Regions from separate parts of the Oceanimonas sp. GK1 genome, predicted to be linked through region 1. Evidence: predicted binding sites of a transcription regulator. Region 1 holds the regulator's gene; the other holds the start of a gene.

Region 1 (4,415 bases):
GGATCAGGCGGCCCTGCTCCATACCGAACAGGGCTATTGCCGGGAGGTACTGCTGCTGTGTGACGGCGTGCCCTGGGTGTATGCCACCTCGCTGTATTCTTCTGCCACTCAGGCGGCGCTGCCGGCGCTGGGCGGGCTGGGCTCCCGGGCGCTGGGTGAGCTGATGTTCGAAGCGCCGGATCTGCAACGTACGCCGTTTGAGCTGGCGCGGCTCGACTCCAGGGCCTATCACCGTCTGGCGGCACGAGCCGGATTGACGACTGCTGCGCCCGCCACCGGCCCCTGGGCCCGCCGCTCCGCCCTCAGCACCGGCCTGGCCCGGGTGCTGGTGACCGAACTCTTTCTGCCGGCCTCGGCTCCCTATCAGGAAACCGTATCATGACCACGCTGACCTCTCCTTCCCGCCCGCGCTGGCGCGCCTATCTGGCCCTGGCCCGGCTCGACAAGCCCATTGGCACCCTGCTGCTGCTGTGGCCTACCTTGTGGGCACTGTGGATTGCCGCCGGTGGGTTGCCCTCTCCCTGGCTGCTGGTGGTGTTTGTGGCCGGGGTGTTTTCCATGCGCTCCGCCGGCTGCGTGATCAACGACTATGCCGATCGCCATATCGACGGTCACGTCAAGCGCACCCATGCTCGGCCGTTGCCGGCGGGTGAGCTCACCGAGCGTCAGGCGCTGAGCTTTTTTGCCCTGCTGGTGGGCCTTTCCTTTTTACTGGTGCTGACCACCAACGCACTCACCATTGGCCTGGCCTTTGCCGGCCTGTTCTGGGCGGCGCTTTACCCCTTTATGAAGCGCTTTACGCATCTGCCCCAGCTGTTTCTGGGCATCGCCTTCTCCTGGGCCATTCCCATGGCCTTTGCCGCCCAGGCCAACAGCCTGCCCGCCGGGCTCTGGCTGCTGTTTGGCGCCAACCTGACCTGGACCGTGGCCTATGACACCATGTATGCCATGGTGGACAGGGACGACGACCTCAAGATAGGAGTGAAGTCCACCGCCATTCTGTTTGGCCGGCGCGACAAGCTGATCGTCGGCCTGCTGCAGCTGGTTACCCTGCTGCTGCTGGTGGCCGCGGGCCGGGTATTTGAACTGGCCGCGCCCTTTTACTGGGGCCTGCTGGCGGCCGCCGGGCTGTTTGTGTATCAGCAGCGGCTGATCCGCGATCGGGAGCGCATGCCCTGTTTTCGTGCCTTTCTCAACAACAACTACGCCGGCATGGCGGTTTTCGCCGGCCTGGTGCTGGCGCTGTGGTAACCAGGCGGATAGGTGAGCCTGAACAGGGAGGTACTTGCAGCGTGTCGGGAAGTTGCCCCTTTATTCAACCTTCACTATGTCTGCAGACGGGGTGAGGCTTTGGGGCTTGCTCTGGACTCATTACTGGATATACTGACAGTTAACTGTATAAACAGACAGGTTTCATCATGAAGGCCCTTACTCCCCGCCAGTCTCAGGTGCTGGACATCATCAAGGAACACATTCAGCAAACCGGCATGCCCCCCACCCGGGTGGAAATTGCCAAGGTGCTGGGTTTCAAATCCGCCAATGCGGCGGAAGAGCACCTCAAGGCGCTGGCCAAAAAGGGCGTGATTGAAATCATGCCCGGCACCTCCCGGGGCATTCGCCTGGCCGGCGAGGAAGCGGAAGAAGAGCAGGGCCTGCCGCTGGTGGGCAGAGTGGCCGCCGGTGAGCCGATACTGGCCCAGCAGCACATTGAAAGCCATTACCGTCTCGATCCCGGCCTGTTTCACCCCTCGGCGGACTTTCTGCTGCGGGTACAGGGCATGAGCATGAAGAATATCGGCATCATGGACGGCGACCTGCTGGCGGTGCACAAGACCCAGGAGGCCCGCAACGGCCAGGTGGTGGTGGCGCGGCTCGACGACGAAGTGACCGTCAAACGCTTTCAACGCAAGGGCAGCAAGGTCAGCTTGCTTCCCGAGAACGAGGAATTGTCGCCCATCGAGGTGGATCTGCGCACCCAGGAGCTGATTATTGAAGGCCTGGCCGTGGGCGTCATCCGTAACGGCGATTTCTGAAAGAACCCCTTGTTCTGGCAGGCCGGCCCCTTCAGGCTGGCCTGCCAGTCCCCAGTCCCCAGTCCCCAGTCCCCAGTCCCCAGTCCCCAGTCCCCAGTCCCCATTTCTTTATATTTTACATTTCCTTAACTGCTGCTTTACTTAGAGTCAGCCGAATGGAAGGGATGCGGTCGTTCGGCTGATACCGATGCCCAATTCAAGTGCTCCGGTTTACAGGACGAAACGATGGGGGTGCACGTGAAGCCGATTTTGCTGCTGTTGTCCTTGCTGACAACCCTGCCCGTGGGGGCGCAAACCCGCCTCAACATGACCGAAGGGGTCACCGAAATCAGCCAGAAGGTGTATGGCCTGCACATGACCATTCTCACCATCTGTGCGGTGATCGGCCTGCTGGTATTCGGGGTCATGTTCTGGGCCATTATTCACCACCGCAAGTCCAAGGGGGCCCGGGCGGCCCAGTTTCACGAAAGCACCAAAGTTGAAATTCTCTGGACCCTGGTTCCCTTTCTGATCCTGATTGCCATGGCCATTCCCGCCACCAACACCCTGGTGGCGATGGAAGATGCCTCCGAGTCGGATCTGACTGTACAGATCACCGGCTCCCAGTGGAAATGGCATTACCGCTATTTTGACGAAGAGGTGGAGTTTTACAGCCTGCTGGCCACCCTGCCGCAACAAATCAGCGGCCAGGTGGGCAAGGGCGAAAACTACCTGCTGGAAGTGGATTATCCCCTGGTGCTGCCCACGGATCGCAAGGTGCGTTTTCTGATCACCTCCGACGACGTCATTCACTCCTGGTGGGTGCCGGCCTTTGCGGTGAAAAAGGATGCCATCCCCGGCTTTATTAACGAGGCCTGGACCCGCATTGATCAGCCCGGCCTGTATCGCGGCCAGTGCGCCGAGCTGTGCGGCAAGGATCATGGCTTTATGCCCATCGTGGTGGATGCCCGTACCCCCGAGGAGTTTGACGGCTGGCTGGCGCAGATCAAGGCCGAGCAGACCGCCGCCAAAGCCGCCGAGCAGGAACTGTTGGCCATGGACATGAGCATGGACGAGCTGATGAGCCTGGGTGAGCAGGTGTATCAACGGGCCTGTGCCGCCTGTCACCAAGCCAGTGGCGAAGGCATTCCCGGCGCCTTTCCGGGGCTCAAGGGCAGCGAAATGGTGCTGAACGACAGGGCGGCCCATATCGATATCGTGTTGCACGGCAAGGCGGGCACCGCCATGCAGAGCTTTGACAAGCAGCTGGCGCTCAAGGAGCTGGCGGCGGTGATCACCTATGAACGCAATGCCTGGGGCAACGATACCGGGGACCTGGTGCAACCCAGGGACATTCACCAGGCCAGACAGGGACAATAGGGGGCTGTGATGGCACAGATGGATCGCACGGAGACCGCGGACATTCACCTGGTGGAAGATCATCACCACGGCCCTGCCAGGGGCATTGGCCGCTGGCTGTTTACCACCAACCACAAGGACATCGGCACCCTGTATCTGCTGTTCAGCCTGACCATGTTCCTGCTGGGCGGCGCCATGGCCATGGTGATTCGGGCGGAACTGTTTCAGCCCGGGCTGCAACTGGTGGAGCCCAATTTCTTCAACCAGATGACCACCATGCACGGCCTGATCATGGTGTTCGGCGCCGTGATGCCGGCCTTTGTGGGGCTGGCCAACTGGATGATCCCCATGATGATCGGCGCCCCCGACATGGCGCTGCCGCGCATGAACAACTGGAGTTTCTGGATACTGCCCTTTGCCTTTGTGCTGATGCTGAGCTCGCTGTTTGTGCTCGGCGGCGGCCCCAACTTCGGCTGGACCTTCTATGCGCCGCTGTCCACCACCTATGGCCCCGACAGTACCGCCCTGTTCGTGTTCGCCATTCATATCATGGGCATCAGCTCCATCATGGGCGCGATCAACGTGATTGTTACCATCTGGAACCTTCGTGCGCCGGGCATGAGCTGGATGAAGCTGCCGCTGTTCTGCTGGACCTGGCTGATTACCGCCTTCTTGCTGATCGCGGTGATGCCGGTGCTGGCCGGCGCCGTGACCATGGTGCTGACCGACAAGTATTTCGGCACCAGCTTCTTTGAGGCGGCCGGGGGCGGGGATCCGGTGCTGTTCCAGCATATCTTCTGGTTCTTCGGCCACCCCGAGGTGTACATCATGATACTGCCGAGTTTCGGCATTATCTCGGCCATAGTGCCGGCCTTCAGCCGCAAGCGGCTGTTTGGTTATGCCTCCATGGTATACGCCACCGCCTCCATTGCCGGGCTCAGCTTTCTGGTGTGGGCCCACCACATGTTTACCGTGGGCATGCCGGTGGCGGCGGAGCTGTTTTTTATGTATTGCACCATGCTGATCTCGGTGCCCACCGGGGTC
Region 2 (4,415 bases), 410 kb from region 1:
TGATCTGCCGCATCGGCGAAGAGGCGGAAGAGGCCAGCAGCGCCTCGCTGGGCACGGTGGCCGGCTTTGCCGAGCTGATGGCGGAGCGGGAGCTGGACGAAGAAGAGCTCTACGAACAGGAGCTGATGGAGGCTGAAATGGAATTCCAGGTGGCCTTGCTGGAGCGGGTGGCCCAGCCCCGGGAAGCCGACGCCATCCTGGCGGTGCGGGAGTTCGCCGCTCAGGGCGGGGTATCCAATATCGGCATCGGGCTGGAGTAGCGCCGGCGAACCGCGGCCTGGCCGCGGCTTATTCGTGCAGCAGGCTGCCCACCTGTAGCATGGGCGCCACGTCCAGATCGTGGGCGTTCATCATGGATGAGATGCGCTGCAGCGACGACAGCAGCAGGTTTTGTTCCCACTCTTCCAGCGACTGAAAACGCTGAATAAAGCTTTCCTGCAACGGGCGGGGCGCGGTTTTCAGCTTGGCCACCCCGTCTTCGGTCAGCACCGCATGCACCTTGCGCTTGTCGGTCTGGCTGCGCTCCCGGCGCACCAGTTGTTTTTGCTCCAGTCGGTCGATAATGGTGGTGGCCGTGGCCTGGCTCATGTTGGTCGCCTGGGCCAGCTTGCGCATGGTGATGTCGCCATGCTCGCTGATGGCCTGCATCAGCAGCAGTTGCGGGCCGGTGAGGCCGGACGCCTTGCTGAGCTGGCGGGAATGGAGATCGATGGCGCGGATGATCTGGCGCAGGGCCACCAGTACCTCTTCATGTTTTTCCACAAGCTACCTGTATCTCTGGTTAACGGGGGCTGGCTGAAATTGCGCGCACCATAACGCAAATCCGGCGGGGTTGAAAGTCCCGCCAGAGTCCGTTGTGCGGTGTGGTGGTCGGTGCCTGGTGACTCGGGGGCAATTGTATGTACAATTGGTATTCACAGCAGGAGGCCCCGTGACCCAGTCGATTCCCCTTTATCAGCAGATCAAGCAGCATATTCTGGCCCGCATCGAGTCGGGGGCGTACCCGTTGCACCAGCAAATTCCCCCCGAGCAGGAGCTGGCCGGGCAGTTTGGTGTAAGCCGCATGACCGCCCACAAGGCCATTCGCGACCTGGTGCAGGAAGGCTATCTGGTGCGCCGGGCCGGGCTGGGGACCTTTGTCACCGAGCCCAAGGCGGAATCCCCCCTGGCCGACATCAACAACATCGCCGATGAGGTGCGAAGCCGGGGTCATGATTACGCCAACAACGTGCTGGTGCTGGAGAGTCGGCGCGCCGATGAGGAAGTGGCCTTGCAGATGGGCATGCGGCTCAACGCAAAAGTGTTTCATTCGGTGCTGGTGCACCTGGAAAACGGCGTGCCTATTCAGGTGGAAGAGCGTTTTGTCAATCCGCAGCTGGCGCCGGGGTATCTGCAGTGTGACTTCAGCCGCCAGACCCCCAACGCTTACCTGATGGCGCAGTGTCCGCTGTCGGACATGGAGCACATTGTCGAGGCCCGGCTGGCGCCAGCCAACATCAGTGACTGGCTGCAGATCCCCTCGGAGCAGCCCTGCCTGCTGGTGACCCGCCGCACCTGGTCGCTGAACCAGCTGGTGAGCTTCGCCCGCCTCTGGCACCCGGGCAACCGCTACAAGTTGCGTTCCACCCTGAAGTTGTAGGGAGCGGGGATCAGGGACTGGGGACCGGAAAATGCATCAGTCGCCTGATCCCAAGTCCCCATTCCCCGGTTTTACCGCCAGCGGGTCAGTTGCAGATCCAGGCTGTGGCTGCCGTCGGTAAGCTGAATTTCCTCTTCCTGCAGGGTGGCAAACAGGTCCATGCTGCGCTGGCACAGCTCCCCCAGTTGCGCCGGCTGGGGCTCGGCCAGATGAAAAATTTCCAGCCGGGGCAGCTGGCCCAGCTCCACCTTGTGCTTGTTCCACCATTCCTCGGCGCTGCGGCCGCCATAGCTGTACACCACCACTTGCTCGGCCCGGGACAGGGCCTGCTTGATGCGCTTGACGCTGGGCTCACCCAGCTCCACCCACAGTACAATGCGGCCGTCGGGGGCCTTTTGCCACAGCTCCGGCTCGTCGTCGGTGCTCAGCCCCTTGGTAAAGCTCAGATCCTCGTCGGCGTGGCGCATAAAGGCCAGCAGCCGCACCATCAGGCGAATGTCGGTTTCGGAAGGATGCTGGGCCACGGTCAGGCTGTGGGCCTGGTAATAGTGGCGGGTCAGATCGCTGATATTGATGCGCACCTTGCGCAGGGTGGCGGTCAGAGCCATGAACGGATTCCGTGTAAAAGCGGACATAGTAGCGGCAAGCGGCGCACCGGGCCAGTCTGCGCCGTACTCGACCACGGACTTTTCGGCACGCTACTCAGCTTTATGTATATACAAATGCCATGTTCGCCTTTCTCATATGTAAAATAATTGTGTGATCCGGATCCTTTATTCCTACTTTGTCTGATTTTTTGGTTGCCAAGGCGGGCATTGTTCTTTTAAATGTATATACAAATAGTGCAGCAAGGAGCCCGTTATGTCAGCACCGGATCGTCTCTGGATCAACGTCACCCTGTTCGACGGTTTGAATACCGCCGCCGAGCCCATGGCGGTGGCGGTGAAAAACGGCCTGATCGAGCGGGTGTGTCCCATGAGTGAGCTGCCGGCCCGCGAGCGTGAGGCCGGTGAGGTGTTCGACGCCGAAGGTCGGCTGCTGACCCCGGGGCTGGTGGACTGCCACACTCACCTGGTCTTTGGCGGCAGCCGGGCCGGCGAATTCGAGGCCCGGCTCGAAGGCCAAAGCTATGAAGCCATCGCCCGCGCCGGCGGCGGCATTCTCAGCACGGTGCGCGCCACCCGCGCGGCCAGCGAGGACGAACTGTTCGCCAGTGCCCTGCCACGTCTTGAGGCACTGATGAGTGAGGGCGTGACCACGGTGGAGATAAAGTCCGGCTACGGCCTGACCGTGGAAGACGAGCTGAAAATGCTGCGGGTGGCCCGCCGACTTGGGTGTGAGCGGCCGGTACGGGTGGTCACCACTTTGCTGGGGGCCCATGCTTTGCCGCCGGAATATAAAGACGATGCCGACGGCTATATCGAGCTGGTGTGCAATCGCATGATACCGGCGGCCGCCGCCGAAGGCCTGGCGGATGCGGTAGACGTGTTCTGCGAGGGTATCGGTTTTTCCGTGGCCCAGTGCCAGCGAGTCTATGCCGCCGCCAAGGCCCATGGTCTGGCCATTAAGGGCCATACCGAGCAGCTTTCCAATCTCGGCGGCAGCGCCGCCGCGGCTCACGCCGGGGCGCTGTCGGTGGATCATATCGAATATCTGGACGAAGCCGGGGTGAAGGCCCTGGCCGAGGCCGGCACCGTCGCCACCCTGCTGCCCGGCGCCTTTTACATGCTGCGCGAAACCAAAGTGCCGCCCATTGAACTGCTGCGCCGTTACGGCGTGCCCATGGCCCTGGCCACCGACGCCAACCCCGGCACCTCACCGATTTTCAGCCTGCGGCTGATGCTGAACATGGCCTGCACCCTGTTCCGGCTGACGCCGCTGGAAGCCCTGAGCGGCGTCACCGCCCACGGCGCCCGGGCGCTCGGACTGCACCAACTGACTGGGCGCATTGCCTCCGGCCTGCGCGCGGATCTGTGCCTGTGGAACACCAGCAACCCGGCGGAGCTGGCCTACAGCGTGGGGCTGCCCACCCTGGCCCGGCGCGTGTTTGCCGGCAACATCCACTGAATTGAAACAACCTGTTGATTACGACACTGAAGAGGGAATTTTCCATGACTCAGCAAACCCCGTCACTGCAAGACCAGCGCCACGATCCCAGCCGCGTCATCAAGGCGCCCACCGGCGTCAACAAAATCTGCAAGAGCTGGCTCACCGAAGCCGCCTACCGCATGCTGCACAACAACCTGCACCCGGACGTGGCCGAGCGCCCCGAGGATCTGGTGGTGTACGGCGGCATCGGTCGTGCCGCCCGCAACTGGCCCTGCTTTGACCGCATTGCCGAGGTGCTGACCCGTCTGGAAGATGACGAAACCCTGCTGATCCAGTCCGGCAAGCCGGTGGGCGTGTTCAAGACCCACGCCGACGCCCCCCGGGTGCTGCTGGCCAACTCCAACCTGGTGCCCCACTGGGCCAACTGGGAGCACTTCAACGAGCTCGATAAAAAGGGCCTGATGATGTACGGCCAGATGACCGCCGGATCCTGGATCTACATCGGCTCTCAAGGCATCGTGCAGGGCACTTACGAGACCTTTGTGGCCATGGCCAAGCAGCACTTTAACGGCGACGCCAAGGGCCGCTGGATCCTCACCGGCGGTCTGGGCGGCATGGGCGGTGCCCAGCCCCTGGCGGCCACCATGGCCGGCTTCAGCTGTATTGCGGTGGAATGCGATGAAACCCGTATCGACTTCCGTCTGCGTACCCGCTATGTGGACAAAAA

The links. Region 1 encodes LexA, which represses DNA repair genes until DNA is damaged. Its sites were predicted from a motif close to ANCTGTNTNNNNANACAGNT; they were not measured.
Region 2: the regulator LexA is predicted to act here: its motif matches at 2,344-2,363, upstream of hutI (imidazolonepropionase).

What each region holds. Positions count from the first base shown of each region.
Region 1 is NC_016745.1:703,845-708,259, forward strand. Features, by position in the region: gene GU3_RS03360 (chorismate lyase) at 1-382, shown strand, start outside; gene ubiA (4-hydroxybenzoate octaprenyltransferase) at 379-1,251, shown strand; gene lexA (transcriptional repressor LexA) at 1,419-2,033, shown strand; gene coxB (cytochrome c oxidase subunit II) at 2,271-3,392, shown strand; gene ctaD (cytochrome c oxidase subunit I) at 3,411-4,415, shown strand, end outside.
Region 2 is NC_016745.1:1,112,298-1,116,712, forward strand. Features, by position in the region: gene GU3_RS05300 (YjaG family protein) at 1-260, shown strand, start outside; gene GU3_RS05305 (MarR family winged helix-turn-helix transcriptional regulator) at 289-762, opposite strand; gene hutC (histidine utilization repressor) at 932-1,639, shown strand; gene GU3_RS05315 (YaeQ family protein) at 1,711-2,247, opposite strand; gene hutI (imidazolonepropionase) at 2,501-3,706, shown strand; gene hutU (urocanate hydratase) at 3,751-4,415, shown strand, end outside.